DNA from 2 places in the Streptomyces sp. NBC_01775 genome. Region 1 is predicted to be linked to the other one. Evidence: predicted binding sites of a transcription regulator. Region 1 holds the regulator's gene; the other holds the start of a gene.

Region 1 (8,755 bases):
TCGGCCTCCTTCTTGGCCTCTTCCTCCTCCTCGGAGGCCGCCTCCAGCTCCCGCTCCACGCCGGGGATCTCGCCGTAGAGCAGCTTGGAGGCGGTGTCGAAGTCGCCGTCGCGCTGGGCGCGCTCCGCCTGACCGCGCAGTTCGTCGAGCTGTTCCTTCAGCTCACCGACGCGGTTGAGGCCCTGCTTCTCCTTCTCCCAGCGGGCCGTGAGGCCGCGCAGCTCCTCCTCCTTGTCGGCCAGCTCGCGGCGCAGCCGCTCCAGACGCTCGACGGAGGCGGGGTCGGTCTCCTTGTCCAGGGCCAGCTCCTCCATTTTGAGCCGGTCGACCGCGCGCTGGAGCTCGTCGATCTCCAGCGGGGAGGAGTCGATCTCCATCCGGAGCCGGGAGGCCGCCTCGTCCACCAGGTCGATGGCCTTGTCGGGGAGGAAGCGGGAGGTGATGTAGCGGTCGGAGAGCGCGGCGGCGGCCACCAGGGCGCTGTCGGAGATCTGCACCTTGTGGTGCGCCTCGTAGCGCCCCTTGAGGCCGCGCAGGATCGCGATGGAGTCCTCGACGGTGGGCTCGGCGACCAGCACCTGCTGGAAGCGGCGCTCCAGCGCGGGGTCCTTCTCGATCCGCTCGCGGTACTCGTCCAGCGTGGTGGCGCCGACCATCCGCAGCTCGCCCCGGGCCAGCATCGGCTTGAGCATGTTGCCCGCGTCCATGGCCGAGTCGCCGCCGGCGCCCGCGCCGACGACGGTGTGCAGCTCGTCGATGAAGGTGATGACCTGGCCGTCGCTCTCCTTGATCTCGGAGAGCACGGTCTTGAGCCGCTCCTCGAACTCACCCCGGTACTTCGCCCCGGCCACCATCGCGCTCAGGTCGAGCGCGACGATCCGCTTGTCGCGCAGCGACTCGGGCACATCGCCCTTGATCACGCGCTGGGCCAGACCCTCGACGACGGCGGTCTTGCCGACGCCGGGCTCGCCGATGAGCACGGGGTTGTTCTTCGTGCGCCGCGAGAGGACCTGCACGACGCGGCGGATCTCGTGGTCGCGGCCGATGACCGGGTCGAGCTTGCCCTCGCGGGCCGCGCCCGTCAGGTCGGTGCCGAACTTCTCCAGCGCCTTGTAGGTGCCCTCGGGATCCGCGTTGGTCACGCGCTTGCTGCCGCGCTGCTCCTGGAAGGCCACCACCAGCTTCTTGTCGCCGGCGCCCTGCTCCTTGAGGAGGTCGGCGGTGCTGCCGCCCTTCGCGGCGATCCCGATCAGCAGGTGCTCGGTGGAGACGAAGCTGTCGCCCAGTTCCTTGGCGCGCTGCGAGGCGTCCGTGATGACGGCCAGCAGATCGCGGTCGGCCTGCGGCCTGCTGACGGTCGAGCCCTGGACGGTGGGGAGCGCGGCGAGCCGGCGCTCGGCGCCCGCGCGCAGCGCGGCCTGGTCGGCGCCGGCCGCCGCGACCAGGTCCTGGATGTTCTCGTTGTCCTCACCCGTGAGCAGGGCGAGAAGCAGATGCGCCGGGGTGATGTCGGGGTGTCCCTCGGTGACCGCACGGCTGTTCGCCCCGCTGATCGCGTCCCGGCTCTTGTTGGTCAGCTCCGCGTCCACGTCCTGCGCTCCTCCTCCGATGAGTTGCCTTCTTCAGTATGCAGCAAGTTGAGCCTACTCCGCTCAAGGCCGAGTACCCCGTACAACCGTCTACGATCCCGTTTCGTTCCCGGTATCCGCATCCGTCAGCAACCCGTTCGTAAAACCCTGACGAAAACAGCCCTGAGAGCGCATCCACCGGGCGTCCCCCGGAGTCTCACCAAGGGTGCGGCCCACTCAAGGAGCCCCAGCACAGGGGCATTTGGAGCAAACACAGTGAAAATCGGCATCAACGGCATCGGCCGGGTCTCCGCGGTGATGGTCACCGCCGGAGCCGTCCTGACGGCGGGGGCCCTGACCTCCCCGGCACTCGCAGCGGCACCGCAGGCAGCCGCCGCGGCCAAGAAGCCCTCGATCGTCGCCAAGAGCGGCTTCGTGATGAACAACGGCACCGCCAAGAGCCTCTACACCAAGGCCGCCGACACCCGGCGTTCCACCGGCTCGACCACCAAGATCATGACGGCCCGGGTGGTGCTCGCCCAGAAGAACCTCAACCTCAACAGCAAGGTCAAGATCCAGAAGGCGTACAGCGACTACATCGTCCGGAACACCGCCTCCTCGGCCCGGCTGATCGTCGGGGACAAGGTCACCGTCCGTCAGCTCCTGTACGGCCTGATGCTGCCCTCCGGCTGTGACGCGGCCTACGCGCTGGCCGACAAGTTCGGCAGCGGCTCCACCCGGGCCAAGCGGGTGAAGTCCTTCATCGGCAAGATGAACTCCACCGCCAAGAGCCTGGGCCTGAAGAACACGCACTTCGACTCGTTCGACGGCATCGGCCACGGCAAGAACTACTCGACCGCGCGGGACCTGACCAAGCTCGCCAGCAGCGCGATGAAGAACTCCACCTTCCGCTCGATCGTGAAGACCCGCTCGACCAAGCAGAAGACCGTCACCAAGAGCGGCGGCCACCGGACCATGTCCTGGTCCAACACGAACAACCTGCTGGGCAGCTACTCGGGCGCCATCGGCGTCAAGACCGGCTCGGGCCCCGAGGCCAAGTACTGCCTGGTGTTCGCCGCCACCCGCGGCGGCAAGACGGTCATCGGCACCGTCCTCACCTCCTCCTCCGTCGCCAAGCGCACGGCGGACGCGAAGAAGCTCCTGAACTACGGCTTCTCGAAGTGACCTCCTGGCGCCCCGGGCCCCGGGCTCACTCCCTGGGCCTGGGGCGCCAGACCACCAGCGCGCCCGACTGGTGCACGTCGTCGTACGGCACCAGGTCGCGCCGGTAGGAGGCGTGCACCTGCGCCTCGCGCTGCTGCATCGCCGCGGCGGCGCCCTCCACGGCGGCCGACAGCTCGGCGACCCGCGCCTTGAGCGCGCTCACCTGCTGCTCCAGCTCGATGATCCGCTTGATCCCCGCCAGGTTGATGCCCTCGTCCTGGCTGAGCCGCTGCACCTCGCGCAGCAGCTCGATGTCGCGCGCCGAGTAGCGCCGGCCGCGTCCGGGCGTGCGGTCCGGCGACACCAGGCCGAGACGGTCGTACTGCCGGAGCGTCTGCGGATGCAGGCCCGACAGCTGAGCGGCGACCGAGATGACGTAGACCGGAGATTCCTCGGTCAGCTCGTACGAAGCCGCATACCCTCTTCTGCGTCCGTCCCGGCCATCCACTTCAGTCTCCCTTCGCTGCCTTGAACAACGCAGCGCGCGGGTCCTCTCCCGCTGTCGCGTCCCGATAGGACTCCAGGGAATCCTTCGCCTTCTCACTCAGATCCTTGGGCACCGACACCTCCACTGTCACCAGCAGATCGCCGCGTGTCCCGTCCTTGCGGACCGCGCCCTTGCCCCTGGCCCGCATCGTGCGACCCGAGGGGATGCCGGGCGGGAGCTTCAGGGTGACGGGCGGGCCGCCCAGCGTGGGGACCTTCACCTCGCCGCCGAGGGCCGCCTCCGGGAAGGTGACCGGCACGGTGACGGTGAGGTTGTCCCCCTTACGGCCGAAGACCGGGTGCCTGTCGACGTGCACGACGACGTACAGGTCACCGCCTGGCCCGCCCCGCTCGCCCGGTGCGCCCTTGCCGCGCAGCCGGATGCGCTGGCCGTCGCTGACGCCCGCCGGGATGCGCACCTGCATCGTGCGCGAGCTGGTGGCGCGGCCCGAGCCCTTGCAGGTCTCGCAGGGGTCCTGCGCGATGAGGCCGCGGCCCCGGCAGTCCACGCACGGGTCGGTCAGCGAGAAGCCGCCGCCCCCGCCACGGGAGACCTGCCCGGTGCCCACACAGGTGGGGCACACCCGCGGGGTGCCGTTCTTGTCGCCCGTGCCCGCGCACTCCTTGCACGCGGCGCTGCTGGACATCCGCAGCGGGACCGTGGCCCCGTCCACCGCCTCGGTGAAGCTGAGCGTCACCTCGGATTCGATGTCCTGGCCGCGCCTCGGCTGGGTGCGGGTGCTGCCGCCGCCGCGGTTGAAGAGCCCGCCGAAGACATCGCCGAGCCCGCCGCCGAAGCCGCCGGCGGGACCGCCCGCGCCCCCGCCGCCCTGGCCGCCGCCGAACAGGTCGCCCAGGTCGAAGTTGAACGTTCCTCCGCCGGGGCCGCCCGCGCCCCCGGCCCCGCCGGGCCGGAAGCCGCCGCTGCCGAAGAGGGTGCGCGCCTCGTCGTACTCCTTGCGGCGCTTGGCGTCACCGAGGACGTCGTACGCCTCGGAGGCGTCCTTGAAGCGCTCTTCGGCCTTGGGGTCGCCTGCGTTGGCGTCCGGGTGGTTCTCCCGGGCGAGCTTGCGGTACGCCTTCTTGATCTCGGCTTCGGTGGCGTCCTTGGGGACGCCGAGGACCTTGTAGTAGTCCTTCTCGATGAAGTCCTTGGTACTCATCCTCGACGTCCCTCCTCCCGTCCGCGGTCAGCCCTCGTCCGGGCCACCGTTCTCCTCTTCCGGCGAGCCTGCGGCGTCGCCGCCCTCACCCTTGGTGCCGGGCTGCGGCTCGGCCACACCGACCCGCGCGGGGCGGATGGTCCGCTCGCCGATGCGGTACCCCGGCTGGAGGATCTGCACGCACGTCGTCTCCGTGACATCCGGGGAGTAGGAGTGCATCAGCGCCTCGTGGACCGTCGGGTCGAAGGGCTCGCCCTCCTTGCCGAACTGCATCAGACCCATCTTGGCCGCGACCATCTCCAGCGACTCGGCCACCGACTTGAAGCCGCCGACCAGCTCACCGTGATCACGCGCACGGCCGATGTCGTCCAGCACCGGCAGCAGCTCCGTCAGCAGGTTCGCGACGGCGATCTCCTTGACCGTGGCGCGGTCCCGCTCGACCCTGCGGCGGTAGTTCTGGAACTCCGCCTGGAGCCGCTGGAGGTCCTGCGTGCGCTCGTGGAGCGCGGTGCGCGTCTGGTCCAGCTCGGCGGTGCGGGCCACGTCGCCCTCGCCCGCCTCGCCGTCCGGGGCCGTGCCGTCGGCGGCTGCGCTGTCGACGATGTCGCTGCTGCCGTTGCTCTCGTTCATGTCCCGCGCCGCGTCCAGGTCTTGTTCGGAGTGGGGAGCCTGTTCGGAGTGCTGGGCGTCCCCGGCCGACTGCCCCGGGGCCGCCGCCTCCTTACCGGAGGCGGCGGTCTGTGCGGGGCCGGTGTCGGCGGGGACGTCGGGCTCCTTCGCGAAGCCCGGTGTCTCCTCCGTCACGCCGCACCGTCCTTGGGCTTCTGCTGGTCGTCGTCGACGATCTCGGCGTCGACGACGTCCTCGTCGCCGCCCTCGGGCTTGGCGCCGCCCGGCGCGTCGGCGCCGGCCTCGGCACCGCCGGCCGCCTGGTTCTGCTGCGCCTCGGCGTAGAGGGCCTGGCCCAGCTTCTGGCTGGTGGCGGCGACCTTCTCGGACGACTCGCGGATGGCCGCGGTGTCCTCGCCCTTCAGCTTCTCCTTGAGGTCCTCAAGGGCGGTCTCGACCTCCGACTTGGTGTCGGCCGGGACCTTCTCCTCGTTGTCCTTGAGGAACTTCTCGGTGGTGTAGACGAGCTGTTCGGCCTGGTTGCGGGTCTCGGCGGACTCGCGGCGCTTGGCGTCGTCGTCGGCGTACTGCTCGGCCTCGCGCATCATGCGCTCGATGTCGTCCTTGGGCAGGCTGGAGCCGCCCGTGACCTGCATCTTCTGTTCCTTGCCCGTGCCCAGGTCCTTCGCGGACACGTGCATGATGCCGTTCGCGTCGATGTCGAAGGTGACCTCGATCTGCGGCACGTTGCGCGGCGCAGGCGGCAGCCCCGTCAGCTCGAACATGCCCAGCTTCTTGTTGTACGCCGCGATCTCCCGCTCACCCTGGAAGACCTGGATCTGCACCGACGGCTGGTTGTCCTCCGCCGTCGTGAACGTCTCCGAACGCTTCGTCGGAATCGTCGTGTTCCGCTCGATCAGCTTCGTCATGATCCCGCCCTTGGTCTCGATACCAAGCGACAGCGGAGTGACGTCCAGCAGCAGGACGTCCTTGACCTCGCCCTTGAGGACACCGGCCTGGAGGCTGGCACCGATGGCCACGACCTCGTCCGGGTTCACACCCTTGTTGGCGTCCTTGCCGCCGGTCAGCTCCTTGACCAGCTCGGCGACGGCGGGCATACGGGTCGAGCCACCGACGAGAACGACGTGGTCGATCTCGGAGAGCTGGATGCCCGCGTCCTTCATGACGTTGTGGAACGGCGTCTTGGTGCGCTCCAGCAGGTCCTGGGTGAGCTGCTGGAACTGAGCGCGCGTCAGCTTCTCGTCCAGGTGCAGCGGGCCCTCGGCGGACGCCGTGATGTAGGGCAGGTTGATCGTCGTCTCGGTGGACGAGGACAGCTCGATCTTCGCCTTCTCCGCGGCCTCGCGGAGACGCTGGAGAGCCATCTTGTCCTTGCCCAGGTCCACGCCGTGGCCGGACTGGAACTGCTTGACCAGGTAGTCGACGACGCGCTGGTCCCAGTCGTCACCACCGAGGTGGTTGTCGCCGTTGGTCGCCTTCACCTCGACGACGCCGTCGCCGATCTCCAGCAGCGAGACGTCGAAGGTGCCGCCACCGAGGTCGAAGACCAGGATCGTCTGGTCTTCCTTCTCCAGGCCGTAGGCCAGCGCGGCGGCGGTCGGCTCGTTGACGATCCGCAGCACGTTGAGGCCCGCGATCTCGCCGGCCTCCTTGGTGGCCTGGCGCTCGGCGTCGTTGAAGTACGCCGGGACGGTCACGACGGCGTCGGCGACCTTCTCGCCCAGGTACGACTCCGCGTCCCGCTTCAGCTTCTGCAGGATGAAGGCGCTCATCTGCTGCGGGTTGAAGTCCTTGCCGTCCAGGTTGACCTTCCAGTCGGTGCCCATGTGGCGCTTGACCGACCGGATCGTCCTGTCCACGTTGGTGACCGCCTGACGCTTGGCCACCTCGCCGACGAGCACTTCGCCGTTCTTCGCGAAGGCCACGACGGACGGCGTGGTCCTGGCGCCCTCGGCGTTGGTGATGACGGTGGGCTCACCGCCTTCGAGAACACTGACGACGGAGTTCGTCGTACCCAGGTCGATGCCGACCGCACGAGCCATTTCGTTTTCCTCCAGCTATGTCTCTTGAGTGAGGCTGACTCAAGAGTGCATCACCTTCGCCGCCGCGTCAAAAAGCATGAGTGGAAGAGACTCAATCTGGCTGCTCGCCCCCTGCGCAGGGCGCCCGGACGGGCCGCCGGCAGCCCGTCCGAGGGGGCACTTCCCGGCCGAAGACCGGGGGAGACCGAGGGCCGGGGCGACGCAAATCACCGGCAGGGGCGGGTGCAGGCGCTCACGGCTAGTGGGTAGTCTCGTACGAACTGGATAAGTTACTGCTTAGTACACGACCTCCCCAGCCTCCGGCCAGGTGGTACCCCCACTCCGAGGAGCCGTTATGCAACTCGCCGCGATCGTCATCACGCTGGTACTCACAGCGGTCGGCGTGGCGCTTTTCGCCCGCGCCATCGCGCAGATCTACCGCTTCGTGAAGCTCGGTCAGCCGCTCCCCGCGGGCACGCGCAAGGACAGTCCCCAGCAGCGCACGGCCACCCTGATCAAGGAGTTCCTCGGGCATACGAGGATGAACAGGTGGGGCGTCGTCGGCGCCGCCCACTGGTTCGTGGCGATCGGCTTCCTCACGCTGCCACCGACGATCATCAACGCCTACGGCCAGCTCTTCAAGGCCGACTGGGTGCTGCCGGTCATCGGGGACTGGCTGCCCTACGAGCTCTACATCGAGTTCATCGGCCTCGCGACCACCGTCGGCATCGCGGTCCTCATGGTGATCCGGCTGCTGAGCCTGCCCTCCCGCGCGGGCCGCAAGTCCCGCTTCACCGGCTCCAAGGCCTGGCAGGGATACTTCGTCGAGTACGTCATCTTCGTCATCGGCCTGGCCATCCTCACGCTGCGCGGCCTGGAGGGCGCGCTGCACCACGTGGACAGCTACGAGGCGTCGTTCTTCCTCTCGTACCCCCTGGTCGCGGCCTTCCACGGGCTGAGCGTGAGCACCTTGCAAACGCTCGTCTACCTCGCGGCGCTGGTGAAGCTCGGCACCACCATGATCTGGATGATCACGGTCGGCCTGAACACCAACATGGGTGTGGCCTGGCACCGCTTCCTCGCCTTCTTCAACATCTGGTTCAAGCGGGAGGCCGACGGCGGCACCGCGCTGGGCGAGTTGCAGCCGATGATGTCCGGCGGCAAGGTCATCGACTTCGAGACCGCGCTGGACGACTCGGACGACGAGAACGCCCAAGAGGTCCGCTTCGGCGCCTCCCAGGTCGAGGACTTCTCCTGGAAGGGCATCCTCGACTTCTCCACCTGCACCGAGTGCGGGCGCTGCCAGTCGCAGTGCCCCGCCTGGAACACCGGCAAGCCGCTCTCCCCGAAGCTGCTGATCATGTCGCTGCGCGACCACGCGCACGCCAAGGCGCCGTACCTGCTGGCGGGCGGCGGCAAGACGATGGAGGGCGAGGAGAAGGCCACCGCCGAGCAGCTCAAGGACGTACCGCAGTCCGCGCTGGACGAGGCCGCACGCCCGCTGGTCGGCACCGCGGAAGAGGGGGGTGTGATCGACCCGGACGTGCTGTGGTCGTGCACCACCTGCGGCGCCTGCGTCGAGCAGTGCCCCGTCGACATCGAGCACATCGACCACATCGTCGACATGCGCCGCTACCAGGTGATGATCGAGAGCGCGTTCCCC
Region 2 (8,755 bases), 1.4 Mb from region 1:
GGCCCCCGCGACGGCGCGGTGCGGGCGGAAATTCCTTCGCTCAGCGGACCGGCCCGCTGCTACGGTTCCGGCGTCTCGTCCACCTCGTACCGGGTGCCCGCACCCTGGAAGTCGGTGTTGATGTTCCCGCAAGCGCCGAGCGCGCCTCTTCAGCTCCACGCCCCGCGTGATGTCCCCGACCCGCGTGGTGCCTGAGCCAGAATCCGACCGAGGACCGCTCGGCGCTCCCTTGCTGCCCTGAGAAACCACTCCCAGCAAGGAGACCTCCGGTGTCCACCAGCGACTCCGGTTCCGCACGCCCCGCCTCCATGGCGTCGGCGTCCCTGCGGACCAACACCTTCACCTGCGTACGCTGCGGCCTGACTGTCACTCAGTTCGGGCCCGACGGCGAGTTGCGTCACCACTGTCCCAGCTGTCTGTACTCCCAGCACGTCACCGACCACGTCGAGGGCGGGCTCTCGGACTGCCGTTCGCGGATGAGTCCGATCGCCATCGCCGTGCTGCGCGGCGGCGACTGGAGGGTCATCCACCGCTGCACCCGCTGCGACGAGCTGACCTCCAGTCCCGTCTCGCCGGACGACAACCACCTCATCCTGATGAGGATGGCCGTGCGTCCGCTTGCCCAGCCGCCCTTCCCGCTCGAAGTGTTCGGGGAGGTGTGACATGGCCAGACGTCACACCCGTACCGCACGCCCCCAGCGGCGCAAGGAGCCCGCGCACGCGCTGCCCGGCGAGCGGGGCGACGCGTTCCGCTGTGCGGGCTGCCGGCTGGACGTTCCCATGGCGGCGCCGGGCACCGCCCACCGCAACCACTGCCCGCACTGTTTGACCAGCCTCCACGTCGACCGGCGGGTGCCCGGCGACAGGGCGGCCGGGTGCCGGGGGCGGATGGCCGCGCTGTGCCTGTCGGCGCGGGACGACGGGGAGTGGATGCTGATCCACCTCTGCCACACCTGCGGCGAACTGAGCGCCAACCGCATCGCGGGCGACGACAACCCGCTGGCCCTGCTCCGCATGGCCGTCCGCCCCCTCTCGGACCCCCGGATACCGGTTCGGGCGCTGCTGGCGCTGTAGCGGCCAGGCCCACTCGCCCGGCCGCTGCTGTCCGTCCGCTACGGCCTGTCCGCACTCCGCCGTCCTCGGCCGATCAGTCGATCCCCTTGGGGGAGGGGATCGACTGGTAGGAGCTGTCCGAGGCGTTGGCCGCCTCATCGGCAGAGACGACGGCCGTGACCGGGGCGGAGGAGGAAACGGCGCGTCTGCCATGTCCCTGGAGCCAGGCCGGCATCGGCAGCAGCGGCCGGACGCCCGCCCATTCCGCGTCCGTCACGAATTCCCGACGCAGTACGATACGCACGGCCGCAGCCCGGGAAAGCAACTCCCGGCCCACCTGCGGGAGCTCACGGAATGCCAGCAGACCGGTCGTTGTCGGCACCCTCCCAGGGGCACTGGTGCGGAGAACAAGATCGAGACGGACCTCCTGAGTTCCCACGCCTACGAGATCGTCTCGGTCGACGACAAGGGCCTGATTCAGTTGCGCAGTCCGCGCAACTCGAGGCGTCCCCAGCCGCTGACCATCAAGGAATTCATGAAATACCGCAGCAACCAGTGCGCATCTTTGGAGCATGAGAAGTGAGTGCTGACACGATTCACCTCTGGCACGGAATTCAGCGAAATCTTGAGCACGCCAGCTTCTCAGTGAACGACATCTACAGGGAGTCCGACGCCGCGGTCAGGGTTCGGCTCGTGACCTTCGCCACCGAGGAGCAGACTCACATCCTCCGCGTTGGTGAGAACTTCCCCGTGGGCGACGAGACGTGGCAGCTCGCCGACTTGACGGGTTGGCCGAGCGAGGACGACTGGATCGTGGTGCTGTGCCGCGTCGCGACCGCCCCGGCCTGAGACCGCCACCGCCCACTTCTGCGGGCGACACCGCCTGCCCGGGTCATGCGACAGCAATAGCCAGGCCATGCGCAAATAGGCCAGGCCATTCGCACGCAGCCACGCACAGGGTCGAGGAGTCATCGCGCAACTGAGGGGGATCATGCCCGAGCCAACCACCGGCACCCCCGGAATCCCCGAGGAAGAGGTCGCCGGTCGCGTCGGCGCATGGTGGCGTGAGGGTGGGCTCGGTGGCCAAGTGGCCTTTTTGTCTCCATGGAAAACGACGAGATTCCGCAGGAGCATCGTGCGGATCTCACCTGGCCCGCGTCACCCACGGACGGCTCCGCTTCGCCCGCTCTCGCCCGGGAACTGTTCGGCTCGTCGTCCCCCCGGCGAAGCGAGCAGGCTGTTGTACTGCCTTGCGCCCCATTGGCCGTGGATGAAGTCGTCGTTTTCGGGGGCGGCTTGGGACTGCTCGCCATCCGGCCTGCTGACGGTGTGGACATCTCCGACTTCGGTGCCCGGCAGCAGCCCCTGAGCTGGGATTACACGGACGCGGGCGCGAGCAGTCCGAGCGACGCGCCGGCCCCGAGTCACGAGGACGTCATCACCCTGTTCGGCGAGGACGCGATCTATCCCATCGAGGTCGAGGATTTCCCGGATCGGCTCACCCATGCGGCGACCCGCGAACTTCTCCTGGAATTCGGGCTGCCATACCTGCGCGAAGGAGCCATGGGGCTTTTCCCGTTCGGCGACTGGGAGATCGGCATTCTCGACGAACTGCCCTCCTGGCCCGAGGGAATCGAGCCTGTCCCGGAAAGCGGGCCCTTCTTCCAGATCGGCAAGTGGATGGGCGGCAAGCTCGTCGTCGACGGGTCCACCGGACACGTCCTGCGCGTTCCCACGAAGCCGCGCCAGGACCACCTCGCCGGCCTTCCCGCCGCGCACAGCCTCGAAGATTTCCTCACCATGGTCGCACTGTGGGTCACCGGGCTGCGTACGCGCAGTATTCTGCCCCCGGCCAATTCCGAGCGAGGACAGATCACCTATTGGGTCCTGGGATCGCTGGCCGAAGTCGACGAGCCGGGCAGTGAGCAGCCCGCCTGGTCGTACGTGCTCCACAACGAGTGACGTCGATCGGTCGGACGGCAGCCGACCACCATCGCCGCCCCGTCCTGCCGCCGGGCGGAGCAGCCCGGGGCATGCGAGACCCCTCGCAATGTTGAACCGGACCTCGCAAGGTGCACCTGCGAAGGACAGCTGATCGCTGATCGCTCACGGCGAACGCCTCATCCCGGAATCGGGGGAACATCCTCGCCCTCACAAGCATTGAGTGGGTATTACTCAAGTTGCTTGCAGAGGGAGAGATCATGGCTACCGAGTCCACCCCGCTCACCTTGCCCGTGCTGCCCCTGGATGCCGAGAGCGACGGCGTCGTTCTGCCGGGAATGGTGGTGCCGCTGGATCTCTCGGAGAGCGACGTACGTGCGGCTGTGGAGGCCGCGCAGGCCGCCGCACCCCAGGGAGACAAGCCACGGGTGCTGCTTGTTCCCCGGGTGGAGGGGCAGTACCCCGGCATCGGCGTGCTCGGCCGGGTCGAGCAGGTCGGCAGGCTCGCCGACGGTGACCCCGGTGCGCTGATCCGCGGTGTACGCCGCGTCCGGATCGGCGCCGGTACGACGGGCCCGGGCGCCGCGCTGTGGGTGGAGGGCACCGAGGTCGAGGAGAGCGTGCCAGACCCCCTGCCCGGCGCGGTGAGCGAGCTGATGAAGGAGTACAAGGCGCTCATCACCGACTGGCTCCGCAAGCGCGGCGCATGGCAGGTCGTGGACCGGGTGCAGCAGATCGACGGCGTCTCCCAGCTCGCGGACAACGCCGGATACTCCCCGTTCCTGAGCACCGAACAGAAGCTGGCGCTGCTGCGCACCACCGACCCCGTCGAGCGGCTCAAGGCCGCCACCGAGGCGCTGCGTGAGCACCTCGCCGAGCAGGACGTCGCCGAGTCCATCGCCAAGGACGTCCAGGAGGGCGTCGACAAGCAGCAGCGCGAGTTCCTGCTGCGCCGTCAGCTGGAGGCCGTCCGCAAGGAGCTGGCCGAGCTGAACGGCGACCCCGAGGACGAGGGCGAGGACTACCGCGCCCGCGTCGAGGCCGCCGACCTGCCCGAGGAGGTCCGCAAGGCGGCCCTCAAGGAGGTCGACAAGCTGGAGCGCTCCAGCGACCAGTCCCCCGAGGGCAGCTGGATCCGCACCTGGCTCGACACCGTCCTGGAGCTGCCCTGGAACGAGCGCACGGAGGACGCGTACGACATCAGCGGCGCCCAGGCCGTCCTGGACGAGGACCACGCAGGCCTTCAGGACGTCAAGGAGCGCATCACCGAATACCTCGCCGTCCGCAAGAGGCGCGAGGAGCGCGGCCTCGGCGTCGTCGGAGGGCGGCGCGGGGGAGCGGTGCTCGCGCTGACCGGCCCGCCCGGCGTCGGCAAGACCTCGCTGGGCGAGTCCGTCGCCCGCGCGATGGGCCGCAAGTTCGTCCGCGTCGCGCTCGGCGGCGTCCGCGACGAGGCCGAGATCCGCGGCCACCGGCGCACCTACGTCGGGGCGCTGCCCGGCCGCGTCGTCCGCGCCATCAAGGAGGCCGGCTCCATGAACCCGGTCGTCCTGCTGGACGAGGTCGACAAGGTCGGCTCCGACTTCCGGGGCGACCCGGCCGCCGCGCTGCTGGAGGTCCTGGACCCGGCCCAGAACCACACGTTCCGCGACCACTACCTGGAGGTCGAGCTCGACCTGTCCGACGTGGTGTTCCTCGCGACCGCCAACGTCCTGGAGTCCATCCCGCAGCCGCTGCTCGACCGTATGGAGGTCGTCCAGCTCGACGGGTACACCGAGCCCGAGAAGATCACCATCGCCCGCGACCACCTGCTGCCCCGTCAGCTGGAGCGCGCGGGGCTGGAGAGCGGCGAGGTGACCTTCGAGGAGGAGGCCCTGCGCAAGCTGGCCGCCGAGTACACCCGCGAGGCGGGCGTACGGAGCCTGGAGCGCGCCGTCCAACGGGTGCTGCGCAAGGTCGCGGCCAAGCAGCAGCTCGGCGAGCTGGAGCTGCCCTACACCGTCGGCACCGAAGAGCTGCGCGAGCTCATCGGCCGCCCGCACCACACCCCCGAGTCCGCACAGGACCCGGCCGAGCGCCGCACCGCGGTGCCGGGCGTGGCCACCGGCCTGGCCGTCACGGGCGCGGGCGGCGACGTGCTCTTCGTCGAGGCGTCGCTGTCCGACCCCGAGACGGGAGCCTCGGGGCTGACCCTGACCGGACAGCTCGGCGACGTGATGAAGGAGTCCGCGCACATCGCGCTCTCCTACCTGCGCTCGCGCGGCGCCGAGGTCGAGCTGCCCGTCGGCGACCTGAAGGAACGCGGCATCCACCTGCACGTTCCCGCGGGCGCCGTACCAAAGGACGGACCGAGCGCCGGTGTCACCATGACCACCGCGCTGGCCTCGCTGCTGAGCGGGCGTCAGGTGCGGCCCGAGGTGGCGATGACCGGCGAGGTCTCACTGACAGGGCGGGTGCTGCCCATCGGCGGCGTCAAGCAGAAGCTGCTGGCGGCTCACCGCGCCGGGGTGACCACCGTGATCATCCCCAAGCGGAACGAGCCCGACCTGGACGACGTCCCCGCGGAGGTGCTGGACGGCCTCGACGTCCACCCCGTCTCCGACGTCCGCCAGGTCCTGGAGCTGGCGCTGACCCCCGCGCAGACCCCCGCCCGGGAGACGCCGGTCGCGGCGTGACGGACGCGCCCGGCGCACAGAGAGTGGCCCCCGCCTCCAGGGCGGGGGCCACTCGTGCGACAGCGGCAGCCGTTGGCGAGTGGCCGTCAGGCTGTTTCAGCCGTTGGCCAGGGCCTTCAGGCGGTCGATCGCTCCGTTGCTGTTGTCGTGTGGGGGGCGACCCCCACGCCCCCGGCCGGGGGTGGTGGCTGTTTCAGCCGTTGGTCAGGGCCTTCAGGCGGTCGATCGCTCCGTTGCTGTTGTCGTGTGGGGGGCGACCCCCACGCCCCCGGCCGGGGGTGGTGGCTGTTTCAGCCGTTGGCCAGCGCCTTCAGGCGGTCGATCGCTCCGTTGAAGTAGTTGTGATCCCCCACGGTCGGGCCGGTGGAGGTGTACTGCCAGAAGGTGTAGAAGCCCCAGCCGGCCGGGAGCGTGCCCGGCGAGGAGGCGTAGCGGGCGATCCACAGGGGGTTGGTGTTGCCGAAGGCGCCGCTGTTGCCGGTGCACTGCGTCCACCAGCTCGTGGTGGTGTAGATCACCGCGTCACGCCCGGTCTTGGCCTTGTACGTGCTGGTGAAGTCCTTGATCCAGTTGACCATCGCGCTCTTGCTCAGGCCGTAACAGGTCGCGCCGTAGGGGTTGTACTCGATGTCGAGCACGCCCGGCAGCGTCTTGCCGTCCTTGCTCCAGCCGCCGCCGTTTCCGACGAAGTAGTTGGCCTGGGTGGCGCCGCTGGACGAGTTGGGCGTCGCGAAGTGGTACGCGCCCCTGATCATGCCCACGTTGTACGAACCGTTGTACTGCTGGGCGAAGTACGGATTCTTGTAGCTGGTGCCCTCCGTGGCCTTGGTGTAGGCGAAGCGGACGCCGCTGTTCCACAGGGTCGACCAGGCGACGTTGCCCTGGTGGCTGCTGACATCCACGCCGTGGACCGTCGCGGCCAGTCCCGCGCGCTCCCTGTTGGGCGGGGTCCCGTCGGTCGAGTCGCCCTCGTGCATCTGGATGCCCGCGCCCATCCATGCCTCACCGGGCTTGACCGGGGCCTTGGCACCGGCGTCAGGGGATGCCGAGGCGGTGCCCGGCAGAGCCAGGACGAGAGCGAGCAGGGACAAGATCATCCCGAGGGCAGCCGCGATTCCGCGTCTGCGACGGGCCGTACCGGATCTGAAGCTGGGCATCGCTGCCTCCGGAGCCTCTGGTGGTGGGGGTCTGGTACGTGCGTACGTGCGAAGTATGTCGCTATGTGGGGGGTTTTCATACTGCGACGCGCGAGAGGTGGCATGCCACTGGTGTGGTCATGTCAGGCTGAAGGTACGCGCGTAGACCGGGCAGGCGGAAGGTGCCCCGCCGTCTGCCGTTGGTCTAATCCTGCGAAATACTGGAGGAGCTGCGACGATCGCGGACGCTGGCAGAAAGTTTCTTCAAGGAAAACGCCGGAGAGGGCGCTTACGTGCACAAGGCCGACACGGACCCCGACGGGCTCTTCGGGCCCGAATGTCTCGACGTGGAGCGCGAGTTGGCGGTCTTCCTCCGCCGGGCCCGTGCCTCCTCCGGCGAGATGGCGCGGCAGGTCCACCCCGACCTGGAGCCCGCCGCATACGGCCTTCTCGTACGGCTGGAGGACGCCGGCCCGCAGCGGGCGACGGATCTGGCGGCGTATTTCGGGGTCGGCAAGGCGACCATGAGCAGGCAGCTGCACGCGCTCGTGGCACTCGGCCTCGTGGACCGCGTACCGGACCCGGGCGACCGGCGCGCTTCCCTGGTGGGGCTCACGGAAGAGGGGCGGGCCCGCTTCACCCGGGTACGGGACGCCCGCCGCCTCTCCTACGCCCGCAAACTCGCCGCCTGGGACCGCGGCGAAATCGCCGAACTGGCCCGCCTCCTCCACCGCCTCAATGTCACGGCGGAGCAGGAAGAGTGAGCGCCCGGCTCAGCTGACCCGCGACAGATACGCCTCGGCCTTCTCAGGCTCGAAGAACCACTCTTCGAAATCGGCCGGGTTGTCGAACCCGTTGGCGAACCGGTCGGCGACCGCCTGGGCCTCCCCGGCGGCCCCGATGATCCGCAGCACATGCTCCGGCGGAGGCGCCAGCATCGCGTTGGTCCACTTCGTGGCGTGCCGGGCAATGTCCCAATACCGGTCGAACGCGCCCTGCATCCACTCCGCGTCGAAGTCACGGTCCCCCCGCTCCAGGATGGAGTCGAGGTAGGAGGCGGCGCACTTGGAAGCGGAATTGGAGCCCTGAGCCGTGATCGGGTCGTTGGCGACGACCACGTCTGCGACACCGAGCACCGTGCCGCCTCCGGGCAGCCGCCCGACCGGCTTGCGCACGGTCGGCGCGTAGCGGCCGGCCAGTGTGCCGCCCGCGTCAGTCAGTTCGACCTTCGTGGAGCGCGCGTACTCCCAGGGGAGGTACTCCTCCATCAGCTCAAGCGTCTTGGCCAGGTGCTCCTGGGGGTCCTTGATGCCCTGGAACGCGTCCAGGGGACCGCCGGGAATGCCCTCCCAGAAGAGGAGGTCGGCCCGGCCCGTCGTCGTGAGCGTCGGCGTCACGAACAGCTCGCCGACGCCGGGCACCATGTTGCAGTATGCGTCCTCCATCTCGGGGTGCTCGGGGCGCGGGCCCAATCCGTTCACATAGGCGACCGCCAGCGCGCGCTGCGGCGTCTTGTACGGGGAGCGCTCCGCGTCCCGCTCGAACATCGACACCAGCTCGCCCTTGCCCGCCGCGACGAGCACCAGGTCGTAGTTGCGGGCGAAGAAGTCGAGGTCGGAGACCGCGGCGCCGTGGATCACCAGCTGTCCGCCGCGCTGCGCGAAGGTCTCCATCCAGCCGGCCATCTTCAGCCGCTGGTCGACCGATTGCGCGTACCCGTCCAACTCGCCGAGCCAGTCGATGGCACGGGAGTGGTCGGGCGCGGCGACGCAGACGCCGAGCTTCCGGATCTTCGTGGCCTGGCTCTCCCAGAAGTTGATCTCCAGGTCACGCTCGTGCTGGAGCGCCGTGTCGAACATGCACTGGGTCGACATGACCCGCCCGCCCCGGATCTCGTCCGCCGTGCGGTTGGACATCAGTGTCACGTCGTAGTCGTGCCGCTGGAGCCCG

Evidence for each region. The regulator HspR, encoded in region 1, represses chaperone genes until heat shock. The targets are predictions, from matches to a motif close to TTGAGNNNNNNNNNCTCAA.
Region 2: a site for HspR is predicted at 3,214-3,232, ahead of lon (endopeptidase La). Genes of this name have one in related genera too.

The regions. Positions count from the first base shown of each region.
Region 1 is NZ_CP109104.1:4,521,257-4,530,011, forward strand. It holds gene clpB (ATP-dependent chaperone ClpB) at 1-1,589, opposite strand, end outside; gene OHB04_RS20170 (D-alanyl-D-alanine carboxypeptidase family protein) at 1,845-2,753, shown strand; gene OHB04_RS20175 (heat shock protein transcriptional repressor HspR) at 2,779-3,240, opposite strand; gene dnaJ (molecular chaperone DnaJ) at 3,242-4,441, opposite strand; gene grpE (nucleotide exchange factor GrpE) at 4,469-5,245, opposite strand; gene dnaK (molecular chaperone DnaK) at 5,242-7,113, opposite strand; gene OHB04_RS20195 ((Fe-S)-binding protein) at 7,448-8,755, shown strand, end outside.
Region 2 is NZ_CP109104.1:3,097,201-3,105,955, reverse strand. It holds gene OHB04_RS13825 (RNHCP domain-containing protein) at 309-662, shown strand; gene OHB04_RS13820 (RNHCP domain-containing protein) at 664-1,074, shown strand; gene OHB04_RS13815 (hypothetical protein) at 1,148-1,357, opposite strand; gene OHB04_RS13810 (DUF6406 domain-containing protein) at 1,633-1,902, shown strand; gene OHB04_RS13805 (SUKH-4 family immunity protein) at 2,158-3,015, shown strand; gene lon (endopeptidase La) at 3,255-5,669, shown strand; gene OHB04_RS13795 (lysozyme) at 5,960-6,826, opposite strand; gene OHB04_RS13790 (MarR family winged helix-turn-helix transcriptional regulator) at 7,099-7,569, shown strand; gene OHB04_RS13785 (styrene monooxygenase/indole monooxygenase family protein) at 7,579-8,755, opposite strand, start outside.